Regions from separate parts of the Streptomyces sp. 891-h genome, predicted to be linked through region 3. Evidence: riboswitches for the same ligand, from Rfam matches in the RefSeq annotation. Region 3 holds a riboswitch; each other region holds the start of a gene.
The links. A riboswitch is a leader RNA that binds a small molecule or an ion and turns the genes downstream of it on or off. The one in region 3 is predicted to bind cobalamin.
Positions count from the first base shown of each region.

Region 1: linked by a shared signal. The riboswitch ahead of metE (5-methyltetrahydropteroyltriglutamate--homocysteine S-methyltransferase) and the one ahead of HC362_RS24340 (ABC transporter substrate-binding protein) in region 3 are both predicted to bind cobalamin.
Region 2: linked by a shared signal. The riboswitch ahead of HC362_RS10430 (ribonucleoside-diphosphate reductase subunit alpha) and the one ahead of HC362_RS24340 (ABC transporter substrate-binding protein) in region 3 are both predicted to bind cobalamin.
Region 4: linked by a shared signal. The riboswitch ahead of HC362_RS23290 (prenyltransferase/squalene oxidase repeat-containing protein) and the one ahead of HC362_RS24340 (ABC transporter substrate-binding protein) in region 3 are both predicted to bind cobalamin.

Region 1 covers NZ_CP050693.1:1,102,825-1,106,993, reverse strand. Annotated here, with positions in the region: gene metE (5-methyltetrahydropteroyltriglutamate--homocysteine S-methyltransferase) at 1-1,647, opposite strand, end outside; cobalamin riboswitch at 1,873-2,094, opposite strand; gene HC362_RS04970 (tyrosine-protein phosphatase) at 2,168-2,977, opposite strand; gene HC362_RS04965 (alpha-ketoglutarate-dependent dioxygenase AlkB) at 3,112-3,777, shown strand.
Region 2 covers NZ_CP050693.1:2,458,133-2,462,301, forward strand. Annotated here, with positions in the region: gene HC362_RS10415 (carbon starvation CstA family protein) at 1-1,009, shown strand, start outside; gene HC362_RS10420 (YbdD/YjiX family protein) at 1,006-1,248, shown strand; gene HC362_RS10425 (GNAT family N-acetyltransferase) at 1,329-1,826, shown strand; cobalamin riboswitch at 1,872-2,004, shown strand; gene HC362_RS10430 (ribonucleoside-diphosphate reductase subunit alpha) at 2,128-4,169, shown strand, end outside.
Region 3 covers NZ_CP050693.1:5,553,513-5,557,681, forward strand. Annotated here, with positions in the region: gene HC362_RS24330 (ABC transporter ATP-binding protein) at 1-281, opposite strand, end outside; gene HC362_RS24335 (iron ABC transporter permease) at 278-1,303, opposite strand; gene HC362_RS24340 (ABC transporter substrate-binding protein) at 1,323-2,444, opposite strand; cobalamin riboswitch at 2,510-2,692, opposite strand; tRNA gene HC362_RS24345 (tRNA-OTHER) at 2,877-2,950, opposite strand; gene HC362_RS24350 (hypothetical protein) at 3,142-3,873, opposite strand; gene HC362_RS24355 (germacradienol/geosmin synthase) at 4,032-4,169, shown strand, end outside.
Region 4 covers NZ_CP050693.1:5,313,680-5,317,848, forward strand. Annotated here, with positions in the region: gene HC362_RS23280 (CbiQ family ECF transporter T component) at 1-479, opposite strand, end outside; gene HC362_RS23285 (SCO2322 family protein) at 483-1,298, opposite strand; gene HC362_RS23290 (prenyltransferase/squalene oxidase repeat-containing protein) at 1,295-2,671, opposite strand; cobalamin riboswitch at 2,832-2,984, opposite strand; gene HC362_RS23295 (MBL fold metallo-hydrolase) at 3,086-4,169, opposite strand, start outside.

The sequences.
Region 1 (4,169 bases), 4.5 Mb from region 3:
CGTCTGCGCGTACTGCGTCCAGCGCACCGACATCGGCCGCGGGCGTGCGACATCGCCCGCCAGGATCGGCGGGCGCACATAGCGGGTGCCGTACGACTGCACCCAGCCGTGCCGGGTGGCGAGGTACCCGGTGAGCTGTTCGGCGAAGTGCTGCACCATGTCGTTGCGTTCGGGCTCGCCGTGCACCAGTACGTCCAGCCCGGCGCGCTCCTGGAAGGCGATCACCTCGCGGATCTCGGCCGCGATCCGCTGCTCGTAGGCGGTCTCGTCGATCCGGCCGGCCCGGAGACCGGCCCGGGCCGCACGCAGCTCGGCCGTCTGCGGGAACGAGCCGATGGTGGTGGTCGGCAGCGGCGGCAGGCCGAGCCGGGTGCGCTGCGCCGCCGTGCGCCGCGGGTACGGCAGCGCGCGGCGGGTGTCCGCCTCGGTGACGGCTGCCGTACGGGCCCGTACGGCCTTGTCGTGGGTGAGCGGCGAGGCCGTACGTGAGGCGAGGTCGGCGCGGTTGGCGGCCAGCTCGGCGCTGATCGCCGCGGTTCCCTCGGACAGGCCGCGGGCCAGCGTGACCGCCTCCGCCGCCTTCTGCCGTGCGAACGCCAGCCAGCGTGCGACCTGGGGGTCGATATGGCGCTCGGCGCGCGCGTCCAGCGGCACGTGCAGCAGCGAGCAGGACGCCGCCACATCCACCCGGTCGGCGAGGCCCAGCAGGGTGGCGAGGGTGGCCATGGAGCGTTCGTAGTCGTTGATCCACACATTGCGGCCGTCGATCACCCCCGCGACCAGCCGCTTGCCCGGCAGCCCGCCGGCCGCGGCGAGCGCGTCCAGGTTGGCGGCGGCCGGCCCGGTGAAGTCGAGCGCCAGGCCCTCGACCGGCGCCTTGGCCAGTACGGGCAGCGCCTCGGCGAGCCGGTCGAAGTAGGAGGCGACCAGCAGCCGCGGGCGGTCGGCGGCGCCGCCCAGTAGCCGGTAGGCCTCGGCCGCGGCCTTCAGCTCGGCGGGCGTACGGTCCTGCGCCAGCGCCGGCTCGTCCAGCTGCACCCACTGGGCGCCCGCGGCGCGCAGATCCGCCAGCACCTCGGCGTAGACGGGCAGCAGCCTCTCCAGCAGCGACAGCGGCTCGAAGTCGGGGGCGACGCCGGGCGCCGGCTTGGCCAGCAGCAGGTAGGTGACGGGCCCGACGAGCACCGGCCGGGCCGCCGGGAGCCCCAGTGCGAGGGCTTCCGTCAGCTCGGCGGTCTGCTTGCGCGAGTCCGCCGCGAAGACGGTGCCGGGGCCGAGTTCGGGCACCAGATAGTGGTAGTTGGTGTCGAACCACTTGGTCATCTCCAGCGGCGCCGCGTCCTGGGTGCCGCGGGCCATGGCGAAGTACCCGTCCAGCGGATCGGCGGCCGCGGCCGCGCGGTGCCGCTGGGGGAGGGCACCGACCATCACGGTCGTGTCCAGTACGTGGTCGTAGTACGAGAAGTCGCCGGTGGGGACCTCGTGGATGCCCGCCTCGGCCAGCTGCCGCCAGTTGGCGGCCCGCAGCCGGGCCGCTGTGGCGTGCAGGGACTCGGCGTCGACGCGGCCCTTCCAGTACCCCTCGATCGCCTTCTTCAGTTCGCGGTCCGGGCCCTGGCGGGGATAGCCGTACACCGTGGCGCTCACCGGCGCGGGCGGGCGGGTGGTGGCCGCTCGGGCTGCTGCCTCGTGCGTTCTGGGCGCTGTCACGCAACTCTCCTTCGCGAGTGTCTCCAGCGTCCCGGAAGGACGGAGCGAGGACACGAAGGGAGGCGGCGCCCGGGGAGGCGGACGCGTGGCCGGCGTCCCGCCGTCTGGTGCGCTGTGCTCTCCGACCCGCCCTCGAGGTCTCCGGGAGGACCGTGCACGCGTGGACGCGCACGGGCAGCGGGCAGGTCTTCGGACTCGCGGGCACGCCTGCCGGTCTCCCGGCGGGCACCTACTGGCCGTCGCTTCCCGGACCTTGTGGTCCAGTGCGTATGACGGCGGTCGTTCCCACTCACCGCTGCGGGGCAGTCCCGGACTCGCACCGGGTTCCCTCTTACGACGCCTCCCGCCTGGCTGACGGGGCGAACCTGCTGCACCGCCAGCATAACCCCGGGGGCGGGGCTCAGCGGGGCTCAGCGGGGCGTCGAGGCGGAGGGATGAGGCGTCCGCTGGGCCGGTTTCAGGGCTCCAGCAGGCGCGAGCGCAGCCTGATGCGGGTTCCCTCGGAGAGTTTGAGGCCCTCGGTCAGGTAGGTGTCCACGTCGCCCCACCTCTCGTCGATGGTCTCGAACGCGGTGTGCAGATAGCGGGCGCGCGCCTCGAAGAGAGGGGCGAGCAGTTCCAGGACCTCCGGCGCCATACCGGCCTTGGACTTGTTGCTGCGGTAGATCTTGTACCGCCGGTGCGGCTGGTTGGACTGGAGGTAGTCCTCCTCGATGGCGGCCCGCTCCACGCCGAGCGCCAGCAGCGTGATGGCGACCGCAAGCCCAGCCCGGTCCTTGCCGGCCGCGCAGTGCATCAGCGCGGGCACGCTGTCCTCGGCCAGTGCGTGCAGGATGCGGCTGTGCTCGGCCGTCCGCTCCAGGATCATGGCGCGGTAGGAGTCGGTCATCCGCCGGTCACCGAGCCCGTCGCCGAGGATCGCCCGGAGCTGGTCGAGTTCGCCGTCGCGCACCAGCCGCCAGAACTCGGCACCGTCGGCCGGGTCGGACAGCGGAAGGTTGACGTTGCGGACCCCGGGCAGCTCGACATCGGGGCCGTCGAGCGCCTGGTCGGCGGAGTTGCGGAAGTCGAAGACCGTGTGCAGTTCGAGCTCGCCGAGGAAGGCGGCGTCCTCGGGCGTCGCGTGGGCCAGGTGCCCGCTGCGGAAGAGTACCCCGCGCCGCACCCGGCGCCCGTCCACCGTCGGCAGGCCCCCGACGTCCCGGAAGTTCCGTACCCCGGTCAGCTCCGTCCCGGTGGACTCCACATTCACGTGCGCTCCCAGCATCTGCGACGACCGTCCGTTCGACCATAAGGCATGGATGCCTGAGGCGATCAGTCCTCGTGCGGTGACTCGTACGACGTTCGGCCCGGCCGGGGTCTCGCCGAGGGCTGGGCGGCCCGGCGCCGTACGCTGGCCCCGTGAGCGAGGAGCTGTTCCCGCGGCCCGCTTCGGAGATCGCTCCGGGAGCCGTACATCTGCCCAGTCGGCTGCCGCCCGAGGCCCAGCGCGAGCTGCTGGCGGCGTGCCGCCGATGGGCCCTGCCGCCCGCGGGCCTGCGGACGGTACGGATGCCGGGCGGCGGCCGGATGTCGGTGCGGCAGCTCAGCCTGGGGCGGCACTGGTATCCCTACGGTTACGCGCCGACCGTCGTGGACGGCGGCGGCGAGCCGGTGAAGCCGTTCCCCGGGTGGCTGGGGGAGTGGGCGCGGGCGGCCGTGGACGCCGCCGCCGAGGTGACCGGGGAGCCGGTGTACGGCGCGGGCCCGTGCGCCGTGCCGTACGACATCGCGCTGGTGAACTTCTACGGTGACGGCGCGCGCATGGGCATGCACCGGGACAGCGACGAGCGCTCGGCGGCTCCCGTCGTCTCCTTCAGCCTCGGGGACACCTGCGTCTTCCGGTTCGGCAACACCGAGGGGCGCGGGCGGCCGTGGGAGGACGTGGAGCTGCGCAGCGGGGACGCCTTCGTCTTCGGCGGCCCGGCCCGGCTGTCCTACCACGGCGTACCCCGCACCGAGCCGGGTACGGCGCCGCCCGCGCTGGAGCTGCGGGGCCGGGTGAACGTCACCGTGCGGGCGTACTGAGCGCATCGGGCGTACGGAGCGATACCGCTCCCTCGGACGGCGCGGACGAGCCCTGTCAAGCGGAAGCCGGTGGGGTTCACTCGTTGGGAGCTGGCGAACCCTGGCGAATCCTCCGTACGGGGCAGGTCGCGGGAGGGCCGCGGGCTAGCGTGACCGCGGCATCGATGCACCAGGTCCACCTGTTCTGTCCCTCCGCCGCTGCTGCTCGCCCGATCTCTCAGCGCCTCAACTCACCCGAGGAATCCATGCCCGAACTCCCGACCTCTGTGGCACAGAACGGAAGCGGAGCATCCACTTCCGTTCCTGTGGCCGCCCAACCGACCGGACCCGGTGGGAGGAACGTCCCCGCACGGCGGCGGCACGGCAGGCCCCGGGCGCAGGTCCGCGCCCTA
Region 2 (4,169 bases), 3.1 Mb from region 3:
GCTCTACTTCGCGATGAACGCGCCCGCCGGCGTCATCGGCGACAACGTGCAGGCGGCCTCGGAAGCGGTACGGCACCTGGGGTACACCATCACCCCGGACCAACTGGCGGCCGCCGCCAAGGCCGTCGAGGAGCAGTCGCTGCTCTCCCGTACGGGCGGGGCGCCCACCCTGGCCATCGGCGTCTCCAACATCTTCTCGGAGATCGTCGGCGGCGCCGGGATGAAGGCGTTCTGGTACCACTTCGCCATCATGTTCGAGGCGCTGTTCATCCTGACGGCCCTGGACGCCGGCACCCGCGTGGGCCGCTTCATGCTCCAGGACATGCTCGGCAACGTCTACAAGCCCTTCCGCCGGGTGAGCTGGTGGCCGGGGCTGCTCTTCTCCAGCGCCGCCATCGTCGCGCTGTGGGGCTACTTCCTGTGGGTCGGCGTCCACGAGCCGCTGGGCGGGATCAACCAGCTCTTCCCGCTGTTCGGCATCGCCAACCAGTTGCTGGCCGCGGTAGCGCTGGCGGTCTGTACGACGCTGCTGGTCAAGTCCGGGCGGCTGAAGTGGGCCTGGGTCACGGCCGTTCCCCTGGTGTGGGACGCCGTCGTCACGCTCACGGCGAGCTGGCAGAAGGTCTTCTCCACCGACCCGAAGGTCGGCTTCTTCCAGCAGCGCGCCAACTACCAGGAGGCCATCGACCAGGGCAAGGTCATCGCCCCCGCCAAGAACATGGACGACATGCACACCGTCGTCACCAACTCCACGGTGGACGGCGTCCTGTCGGCCCTCTTCGCGATCCTGGTCATCGTCGTCCTCGCCGACGCGGCGCGCACCTGTGTACGCGCGGTGCGCAACCCGGAGAGCACCCGGATGCACGAGGCGCCCTACGAGAAGTCCAAGCTGGTCGAACCCGCAGGACTGATCGCCACCAAGGAGGAGAAGGCGGAGAAGGCCGAGCACGAGGCAGCGCCGGCCGCGGCCGGAGCGCCCGGCGGCGGGGCGGGAGAGGACTCCCGGTGAACGGAGCGAAGCAGGTGAACGGCGCGAAGCGGGCGGCGGTCGATCCCCTGCTGCGGGCCGGGCGCTGGCTGCGCTGGTACGTGCGCGAGTTCACGGACGAGAGCGCGTACGACCGGTATGTGGCACATGTGCGTCAGCACCAGGGGCCCCACGCCCCGGTCCCCTCCCGGAAGGAGTTCGAGCGCCGCCGCACGGACGCCCGGGAGGGCGATCCGCGCGAGGGCTTCCGCTGCTGCTGAGATCCGCCGGGCAGAGCTGACGTCCGCCGGGCACGGCTGACGCCCCGGCGTTGTCAGTGCCGTGCCGGATGATGGCGGCCATGGACATCACCGTAAGAACCGCACGGCCCGAGGAGTACGCACAGGCCGGGGAGCTGGTGGCGCGCGCCTACCTCGACGGCGGACTGCTGACCCACGGGGATTCCGACCCCTATCTGAACTCGCTCCGCGACGCGGCCGGCCGCGCCGCCCACGCCGACCTGCTGGTCGCCGAGGACCCGCAGGGCGCGCTGCTGGGCACCGTCACCTTCGTCGGCGAGGGAGGGCGCTACGCGGAGCGCGCCCGGGCCGGTGAGGGCGAGTTCCGGATGCTCGGCGTACGGCAGTCGGCGCGGGGCCGGGGTGTCGGTGAAGCACTGGTGCGGGCCTGTATCGGGCGGGCCCGCGACCTCGGGCTGAGCGGGCTCGTCCTGTCCACTCTGCCGACGATGCACGCGGCACACCGCCTCTACGCCCGGCTGGGCTTCCTGCGCGCCCCCGACCGCGACTGGCAGCCGATCGAGGGCGTCACCCTGCTGGCCTACACGCTCACCCTGTAGCCGACGGCACAACATATGGGGCCCTCTCACAGGGGGGCCACAACATGTATGGTGTCTCACGGCCGTCGCCCCCGACGCAGGGGAATCCGGTGCGAGTCCGGAACTGTCCCGCAACGGTGAGCGGCACGCGCGAGCGTGCCCGCGAGTCCGAATGCCTGCAGGCGGCGGCAGTACCGAACGTCCGGGTCTCGTGGGTTGGGCCGCCGGGGCGGAGCGCGCCATGCCCGCAGCGGGTCCGGCGTGTGCCCTCTCCTGCCGTGCTGCCCTGCCAGGGGCCCTCAGCAGCCAGGGAGAGCACCGCGTGACCGTCACCACCGCCCCCACACTTCCGGCACCGAGCGGCGCCGGGCCCGGCGCTCCCGGGAAACCCGCCGCATCCGGCAACCCCGGCGCCCGCGAGCCCGACTCCCGGGAACCAGGTGCCCGGGAACCCGGCGCCCGCGAGGATCCGCCGGCCGAAGCGCTCCGCCGGGCCCTCGCAGCGCTCACCGCCGGTCTCCCCGACGTGGACCCGGCGCCGGTGCTGGCAGCGGCCCTGCGCGGACGGCAACCCGGCGCCACCGAGGCCGACCTGCGTGCCCTCGCCATCGAATCGGCTGCGGGTCTCATCAGCGAGGAGCCCTCCTACTCCCGGCTGGCGGCGCGGCTGCTCACCCACGTGATCCGCGACGAGGCGGCGGCGGAGGGCGTGACCTCGTTCTCCGCCTCGGTGGCGCTGGGCCACGCGCAGGGGCTGATCGCGGACCGCACCCACGCCTTCGTGAAGAAGCACGCACAACGGCTCGACGCGCTGGTGGCAGAGGCCCTGGACGGCGGCGCGGACGACCGGTTCGAGTACTTCGGGCTGCGTACCGTCCACTCCCGCTACCTGCTGCGCCACCCGGCCACCCGCCGCCCGATCGAGACGCCGCAGCACTTCCTGCTCCGTGTCGCCTGCGGCCTGGCGGGGGACGAGTCACCCGAAGCGCTGGCGGAGGTGGCCGCGTTCTACCGGCTCACCAGCTCCCTCGCCTATCTGCCCTCCTCGCCCACCCTGTTCAACTCCGGTACGCGCCACCCGCAGATGTCGTCCTGCTATCTGCTGGACTCGCCCCAGGACGAACTGGACTCGATCTACGAGCGCTACCAGCAGATCGCCCGGCTCTCCAAGCACGCGGGCGGCATCGGTCTGTCCTACTCCCGCATCCGCTCCCGGGGCGCGCTGATCCGGGGCACCAACGGCCACTCGAACGGGATCGTCCCGTTCCTGCGCACGCTGGACGCCTCGGTCGCGGCCGTCAACCAGGGCGGCCGGCGCAAGGGTGCGGCCTGCGTCTACCTGGAGACCTGGCACGCGGACATCGAGGAGTTCCTCGAACTGCGCGACAACACGGGCGAGGACGCGCGCCGTACCCACAACCTCAACCTCGCGCACTGGGTACCGGACGAGTTCATGCGCCGCGTCGAGGCGGACGGGCAGTGGTCCCTCTTCTCCCCTTCCGACGTGCCGGAGCTGGTCGATCTGTGGGGCGAGGAGTTCGACACCGCCTACCGCCGCGCCGAGGCCGAGGGCCGCGCCGTCAAACAGCTGCCGGCCCGGCAGCTGTACGGCGCGATGATGCGTACTCTCGCGCAGACCGGCAACGGCTGGATGACGTTCAAGGACACCTCGAACCGCACCGCCAACCAGACCGCACAGCCCGGTCGCATCGTGCACTCCTCGAATCTGTGCACCGAGATCCTGGAGGTCACCGACGACGGCGAGACCGCCGTCTGCAACCTCGGCTCGGTCAATCTGGCCGCGCACCTGGGCGCCGACGGACAGCCCGACTGGGAGCGGCTGGACGCCACGGTGCGTACGGCGGTGACGTTCCTGGACCGGGTGGTGGACATCAACTTCTATCCGACCGAGCAGGCGGCCGCCTCCAACTCCCGCTGGCGGCCTGTGGGTCTGGGCGTGATGGGACTCCAGGACGTCTTCTTCCGGCTCGGGCTGCCGTTCGACTCGCAAGAGGCACGCGAGCTGTCCACCCGGATCGCCGAGCGGATCATGCTCGCCGCTTACGAGACCTCGGCGGAGCTGGCCGAGAGGCACAGCCCGCTGCCCGCCTGGGAGTCCACCCGCGCCGCACGCGGTGTACTCCACCCCGACCACTACCCGGACGCCGAGCCGCACTGGGCGGACCGCTGGGACGCGCTGCGCGCCCGTATCGCACGCACGGGGATGCGGAACTCCCTGCTGCTGGCGATCGCCCCCACGGCGACCATCGCCGCCATCGCGGGCGTGTACGAGTGCATCGAGCCGCAGGTCTCCAACCTCTTCAAACGCGAGACGCTCAGCGGCGAGTTCCTCCAGGTGAACCA
Region 3 (4,169 bases):
AAACCGCCGCTCGCGTCCTGCGGTACGGCCGCCACCCGGCGGGCCCGCGCCTTGGCGCCCAGTGCCACCGCGTCGTCGCCGTCGAGCGTGATCCGCCCGCCGGTGGGCCGCAGCGTCCCGTAGACGCAGCGCAGCAGTGTCGTCTTGCCGCTGCCGTTGGGCCCGACGACACCGACGGTCTCGCCGGGCCGGGCCTGGAGCGTCACCCTGTCGAGCAGGGGGCGCCCGCCGGCCGTCTCGTAGGAGACCTCCTCGGCGCGCAGCGCACCCGGACCGGTCACGCCGTCACCCCCTCGGTGCGGTGCGAGCGGCGCAGCATCCACAGGAAGAACGGCCCGCCGGTGAGCGCCGTCAGCACACCGACCGGGATCTCCTCGGGCGCCGCGACGGTACGTGCCGCCAGGTCGGCCAGTACGAGGAACGCCGCTCCGCCCAGTGCCGCGACCGGGAGCAGCGCACGGTGCCCGGCGCCGACCGCCATCCGCGCCGCGTGCGGCACCATCAGCCCCACGAAGCCGATCGCGCCGCTCACCGTCACCAGCACCGCCGTCACCAGCGAGGCGAGGACGAAGACGGCGGCACGGAAGCGTCCGGTGTCCAGGCCGAGCACGGTGGCGCCCTCCTCACCGGCCAGCAGCAGGTCGAGCGGCCTGGCCAGCGCCAGCAGCAGCACCGATCCGGCGGCCAGCACCAGCGCGGGCAGCAGCAGCGTGTGCCACCGGGCCTGGCCGAGCCCGCCCAGGGTCCAGAAGAGGATGGCCCGCAGATGCTCGTTCTCGGAGGAGGTCACCAGCACCAGGCTCGTCAGCGCGGAGAGCACGTACTGCACCGCCACACCCGCCAGCACCAGCCGTCCCGTCGGCAGCGCGGTCAGCGTCCCGCCGCCCCGCGCCATCGCGTAGACGACGACCAGCGCGAGCATCGCCCCGGCGAAGGCGCCCGCCTGCATCGAGACGGCGCCGACACCCAGGACGACGACCAGCACGGCTCCGGTCGAGGCTCCGGAGGAGATCCCCAGCAGATACGGGTCGGCCAGCGGGTTGCGTACCAGCGCCTGCAGCACCGTGCCCACCAGGGCCAGACCGGCTCCGACCACGGCGGCCAGCAGCACGCGCGGCAGCCGCACATCGAGGACGATGGTGGTGAACGGGCCGGGCCCCGAGCGGCCCGTCAGCGCGGCCAGCACCTGGCCGGGCGGTATCCGCGCCGAACCGAGGGCCAGCCCGGCGAGCGCCCCGGCGACGAGTACGGCGACGAGCGCGGCGGCCACCAGCGTCCACCGCGCCTTGGAGCCGACCGGCATGGCACCGCTGCGCACCGCGCTACTCCGCCCCACGGCCGTCCTTGGCGTGGCGGTCCTCACCAGGGCCGCCCTTGCCGTGGCCGTCCTTGCCCTGGCTGTCCGCCGCCCGTTCCGGGTGGAGTTGGCGGGCCAGCGCGTCCACCGCGTCCGGCACGCGCGGCCCCAGCACCGCCGAGGAGAGCGGCAGCACCGCGAACCGCCGGTTCTTGATGGCGGGCACGTCCGCCAGCGCCGGGTCGTCCAGCAGCCGCTTCTTCTTCTGCGCCACGGTCGTCCCGCCGTAGTCGTAGATCACCACGACCTCCGGCTTGCGCTGGACGACCTTCTCCCAGGAGACGTCTGCGAAGTTCTTCCGAATGCCGGCGAAGACGTTGCGGCCCCCGGCGCGGCGTACGATCTCGTTGCCGATGCCCTTGCCGCCCGCCGTGAACGCGGAGCTGTCGCCGCTGTCGTAGACGAACACCCGGGTGCGCTCGGCCCCCTTCAGCCGCTCGGCGGTGGCCGCGAGCTGCCGGTCCTGCTTCTTGATCAGCGCTTCCGCCCGGTCGGGGACGCCGAACGTACGGCCGACCTGACCAATCTCCCGGTGCAGTGTGGAGATCCCGACGTCCTCGGTGCAGTTCTCCAGATTGAGACGGGTCTTGACGCCGGACTCGGCGAGGGCGGCGCGCTCGCGCCCCTCCGACTTGTCGAAGGCGCTGGCGTAACCGCCGTAGACGAAGTCGGGGTTGGCCGCCAGCAGCGTCTCCTTCGAGGGGTACTTCTTCGCGAGCACCTTGACGCGGTGGTACGCCTTGGCGTAACGGGGCAGGATGCGGTCGTCGAGATAGGCGGTGCCGGCCATCCGGTCCCGCAGGCCGAGGGCCAGCATGATCTCGGTGACGTGCTGGTTCATGGTTACGGCACGCCGCGGTGGGGCGGTGAAGGTCGTCTTCACACCACAGTTGGTGACCGTGTAAGGGAAGCCCTCGGCGGAGGCGCCTTCCTGTGCCCGGTCCCCGCCGGAGCCGCCCGCGCAGGCGGTGGCGGGTATCAGCAGCAGCGAGGCGAGCGCCACCCGGGCGGGACGGCGGCGGGCGGTCGGGTCGAGTGCCGGGGCGAGCCCCGGCAGGAGTGCGCGGATACGGCGCGGTCGGCGCATGGCCAGGTGATCCTTCTCCGTCGTGAGCCCAGTCGCGGGGCCCGGCGTGCCACCGCGCCCGGGGCCTTCCGGACGCGGATGCCAGCAGGTCTTCGGGCTCGGGACTGCGGGGGCGTCGCGCCTTCCCGGGGTTCGTGTCCCCAGTGGCCTTGTGCGCGCCCCAGTCCCACACCGCTGCGCGTCAGCTCCGGATTCGCACCGGATTCCCTGACCCGATCAAGGGTTTGACTGGCGGCTGAAACGTACCACGCGGGCGGCAGACCGCAGGAAGCGAGGGAGAGTGGGGGAGAGCGGGGGAGAAACGGCAAAAAGGACCCCGGGGCTTTGCCCGGCCCCGGGGTCCTGGGTGCCGCTCGTTCGCACGCCCTGACGGTTCATGGGCGGATCGTTCGGCGATGTCCTCGCGTGGAGCCACTCCACCACGGCGGCATGTGGAACCGCCGGCCGGGTTCGAACCGGCGTCTCGAGGTCGTCACCACCCCGGTTGCCGGGCGATGAACGGCGATGCTGAGCTTGGAGCGAGAGGTTGAGCTTGACCGGCGCCTGCATGAGGGCAGGTCGCCGGGGGTTCACACATCAGCTTCAGCTTCAGCTTTGCGCTCCTGGCGCACCCCGGGCCGAAAGGGCGTCGAACCCCATGGCCCGGGGAGTCTGTAGTTGTGTTCCGCGTCTTGCGTCTTGCGTCTTGTGCCGCCGCCTACGCGAACAGGTAGCCGAAGACGGCGTCCCCGACGCGCTGGTCGGTGGCCTCCGTGCTGTTGGCCTCCTCGCGGGCGAACTTCACCGCCGCCGCCAGCTTGTCCAGCCGCTCCAGCAGTTCGTTGACCCGGCGCGCGGGCAGTGCGCCGGAGTACTTGACCGTGGTCCAGTAGCCGACGGGGATGTCCTCGTAGTACACCTCGACCTGGGCCGGGTGCTTCTCGGTGGCCTCCGCCTTCACATGGTTGCGCGGCACCTTCTTGGTGCGCACCGTACGGACCTGCTCGGTCTTCCACCAGTCCGTGGAGGGGTCCTTCTCCCACGCCTCGGCGCCGTCCAGGACGGGCAGCTTGCGCAGGAAGGAGCCGAGCTCTCCCAACTGCTTCTCCAGGAAGAGCAGATAGGAGACGGGCACCTCGGACAGGACGGTGCGGCCGTCGACGACGACATCCGCGCGAGCCGTGAGGTTCGCCCAGTCCTTCGTCGCCGTCACATCGAACAGCCGGGTGAGGATCTTCGCCGTTTCCTTCAGCACATCCTCGGCCTTGACCTGGACCCGTGTCGACTCCGGCGGAAGCTGCTCGCCCTCTTCGTCCTTGGGCTGGTACGTACGCGAGATACCGGCCAGCATCTGCGGCTTCGTCAGCCCGTGCTGCGCCTGCGCCAGGTCCTGGGCCACCTTGGACTTGACGCCCTTCTCGACTGCGATGATCTGATTCAGCTTCGCCACGACTGCGAAGCTAGCAGCCCAACACCGAGTCGGACCACGTAATTTGTTCGACGGATCGGTAACAGCGGCTTCCCACGTACGAGTGAAAAAGGATGGTCGTCATTCCAGCGCGGGTAGGCCAAGTCAGCACCGATCCGACGAGCTGGGGGACAGTCACGTTGTCGCAACCCTTCGAACTGCCCGACTTCTACGTGCCCTACCCCGCCCGGCTCAACCCGCACGTCGACCAGGCCAGGGCCCATTCGCGGGAGTGGGCCGGGAAGATGGGGATGCTGGAGGGCTCCGGGATCTGGGAG
Region 4 (4,169 bases), 240 kb from region 3:
CCGACGCACACCAGGAGAGTCGCCAGTTTCAGCCCGTCGCACAGCGCGAAGACCATGCCTTCCGCCGTCACCCTCCCCCCGATCCGCACGCCGCGTGCCCAGTCGGGCAGGGGTACCTCGGGCAGTTCGGCGAGCACATGGCTGCCGGGGATGGGCGAGCCGAGGAAGAAGGCGAACACCAGACGGATGGCCAGCACGAGGACGCCCAGCTTGAGGAACGCCGAGTAGGAGCGGGCCCAAGGCGCGTCGGTGCGGCGTACTGCGACGACATAGCCCGCCACCACGATCAGCAGGGCGAGGAGGAGGGGGTTGGTGGTACGGGAGGCGGCGGTGGCCAGGCCCAGGGCCCAGAGCCACCAGGCCCCCGGGTGGAGAGCGGTGCTACGGGTCGAGAGCGGTGCTCTCAGGTGAGAGCGGCGTCGCGATGCACGAGCCCCCGCCTCCGTGGCGAGCGGTGCTCTCGACGTGGAGCGGTGCATCAGCTACTGCTTCCGGCGGCGCGCCTGCCACAGCGCCGCGGCGCCGAGGATCCCCACAGCCGCAACCCCCGCCGCGAGCCCCAGCCCCGTCGACAGGCCGTCCCCTTGACCGCCCCCGCCGTCACCGCTGCGGTCGCTGCTGCCGGTGCCGGTGCCGGTGCCGTTGCTGTCGGAGCTCTTCTCGTTCTCGCTCCCGCCCTCGCGCCCACCCTCGCCGTTCTTCTCGTTCCCATCGCCGGTCTTCGCCTGCTCGCCGCATCCCTTGGCCGGGTAGTGGTCGATGGCGCACAGCAGTGCTTCGGAGTTGTAGCGCAGGGGCCCGGCCACCTTGGCGAGGGCATCGGCGGCGGTCCCGTTCCCCGGGATGCGGGCGCAGCCGGTGCGGGGTGCCGGCGGTTTCCGGGACTCGCCCTTGGGCGCGTCGGCGCGGACACCGAAGTCGATGCGGACGGCGACCCGCTTGCTGCCGTCCTTGGCCGCTGTCCGGGCGCAGGCGTCGGTGAACGAGACGGCGCCGCGCGGGGTGTCGGCCTGCTGCGAGTTGGTACTCAGGGCGAACCGGAAGCCCACGGTGTCGCCGTCCTCGGGGCGCAGGGTGGCCGGTCCCTCGGTGGCGTACGACCACGAGCCGTCCTTCTTCTGCTGCCAGAACGACCAGTAGCGGTAGCCGTCCGAGTCCGCGGTCGCCGCCATGGGTGCGGCCGCAGCTGCTGGGGCGGCCGCCGCCGCGGATGCGGCCCCCGCTGCGGAGGCCGTTGCCATGGTGGTGGTCGGCAGCAGTACGAGGGCCGCGAGGGCGGTTGCCGTCCGGGCGCTCACAGTTGCTGCCTCTTGCGGCGGCCGCTCAGCAGGATGCCGAAGCCGGCGCCGATGGCGAGACCGACCAGGATGAACGCCCAGACGGGGATGGTGGTGCCGTCGTCCTTCTTCTCGGAGGAGGACGAGTCCCCGTCGGCGGCGGGCATCTTGGCGGGCTTGGGCCCGGTGTGGTTGAGGCGCGAGAGCAGGTCGGTGCCGCCGAGCTCGCCGGGGTCACCGCCCGTGGCGCGGGAGGCGAGCATGAGGGAGCTGATGGCGGCCGGATCGTTCTTGGCCTTGTCCCACTTGTCGAGGTTCTTCGCGAGCCAGTTCAGGGAGGACTTGGCCGCTTTCAGGTGACCGCCGGCGGCCAGCGCGACGACGGCGTCCGCGGTGTTCCCGTAGTCGGGCTGCTTCTTGGAGGCGCCCGGCATGACCGTACTGAAGTGGTCGCCGTTCTTCTCCAGCGTCGCGGCCAGATACGCGGCGCCCGCGCCCGCCGCCGCCTTCCGGCCACCCGGGACACCCTTGCCGTCCCCGCCGTTCCCACCGTCCCCGTCGTTCCCGCTGTCCCCGCCGTCCGCACCTGTGGCGCACTTCAGCGGTGTGACGGGCTTGTCCTCGGCGTCCTTGGCGGGCGGCTCGGTCAGGGCGCCCTTGCCCAGCGCGGCGAGGGAGGCGGCAGCGGTGGCGTCCGCGTTCGGGACGAGCTTGCCCTTCTTGTCCGGCTGGTAGGCGAAGGCACCCTGCTGGCCCCGGGCCTCCTCGATGCCCTTGGAGCCGCAGGTCAGCTGGAAGGAGAGCAGCGCGTCGTACGGCGACTTGCCGCCCTCGGCCGTGGTCTTCCTCGGGTCCTCACCCGCGGCGTGCAGGGCGCCGATGGCCAGCGAGGTGGAGTTGGCGTCCGAGGGGGCGTGCGGGGCGCTGCCCCAGCCGCCGTCCTTGTTCTGGACCGAGATCAGCCACTCCACCGCCTCGCGTACGGCGTCGCTCCGGCCGCCGACGGCGGCGAGAGCCTGCACGGCGAGGGCGGTCGCGTTGGTGTCCGAGGGGGTGGCGTCCGGGTCGCACTTCCCGGTGGTGTCGGCGCGGTACGCGGTGAACGAGCCGTCGGCGCACTGCTGTTCGGTGAGCCAGTCCACGGCCTTCTTGGCGGGGACCGCACCGGCACCGTCCAGCGCCAGCAGCGCCATCGACTGCCGCCACACCCCGTCGTACTTCGGATCAGCCGTCCCGTAGAGCCCGTCCGGCAGCTCGGACGGCTTCTCGGCGACACGGGCCCCCCGTGAAGCGACGTGGGGCGCGGAGGGTGCGGCGGATGCCACGGGTGCGGCTGTCGCGCACAGCACGGTGGCGGCGGCGAGGACCGTGGCGCGGCGGCGGCGCGGTGACATTGCGAGTGCCTTTCGGTGACGGGAGCGGACCGCAGCCGGGCACGGCCACCCCGCCGAGGGGGCTCGCGCTCTGGCGGCCCCGCATCGCGGCGCACCGGGCTCGGCTCCGTATACCTCGACGGGCCGGTGGCCTCTCGGCCACAGGAGCCCACCTCCGCCCGGGTGCTCCGGCTCACGGCCGGCCACCTGTGCCGTACGCGGTCGCCGGGGCGCGGCCGCCAGAGTGCGACCACGGCCGACGGACCACGGACGACGACGGGGTGGCGGACCGCTCACGGTTGCGGGTCAGCGCCGGATTCGCACCGGCTTCCCCCGGTCGGAGGCGTTGTCTGGCTGTCGGCCACTGTAGCGGGACCGTCCACCGGGTCGTTCCGTCGGCCCGGTCCCGGTTCGTCCGCAGGTGCCGGTGGCGGGTCAGCCGGTGGCGCGGTAGGTGACCGGGGCGCTGCCGGGTACCGCCTCCGCGTGGCCGAGTTTCACCAGGTGGCGCAGGTGGGCCTCGGCCTCGGCCACGGCGATGTTGCGGGACCCGAACGGGATCTGCTCCCAGGGGCGGTTCCAGCGCATGGCCTCGGCGAGCTGCCAGGGGGTGAGGTCCCGGTTCGAGAGCAGTGCTCTCAGATCGGAGAGCCGTTCCGCATGGTGAGCGGTGAGCTCGTCGACCCGGGCCCGCGCATCCGCGAACGCGTGCTGGTGGGCGGGCAGCACTTCGGCGGGCCGCAGCCTGGAGATCCGTTCCAGCGAGTCGAGGTAGTCACCGAGCGGATCGGTGATCTCGTCGCTGTCCGGGTCCTCGTACAGGCCGATGTGCGGGCTGATCGTCGGCAGCAGATGATCCCCGGAGAACAGCCGCCCGCCCCGGCGCCCCGCCTGCTGCCGCTCCCGGCTCCCCTCCCGCGACCTCTCCGCGCCTCCCTCTTGACCACCCCGCTCCCGTGTCCCCTCCCGGCTTCCCTCCCGGCCCGGGTGCTGCTCCTCCAGGTGCAGGCACACATGGCCCGGCGTGTGCCCCGGGGTCCACACCGCGCGCAGCCGCCGCCCCGGCAGGGCCAGCAGTTCGTTCGGCTCGATCTCCCGGTCGGGCAGTGCTGCCCGCGCCCCCGGCAGCGTCCCGTCCCCGCCCTGTGCGAGGGCTGCGCGCAGCGGTGCCGTATGCGAGTCCGGGGCACCGGCGGCGGCGAGCTTCTCGGCGAGGTAGCCGAGCCACTGGCGGCGGTCCGAGTCGCGGGTGCGGCGGACGATGGCGGCGTCCGCCGGGTGCATGGCGATCCAGGCGCCCGACTCCTCCCGTACGCGCGCCGACAGGCCGTGGTGGTCGGGGTGGTGGTGGGTGACGACAACGCCGTGCAGCGCGTCGACGGAGGTGCCGCACGCGGCGAGCCCGTCGGCGAGGGCCTGCCAGGAGGCGGGGTCGTCCCAGCCGGTGTCGATCAGCACGGGTCCCGCGTCCGTCTCGATCAGATGGACGAGGGTGTGGCCGAGCGGGTTGTCCGGGATG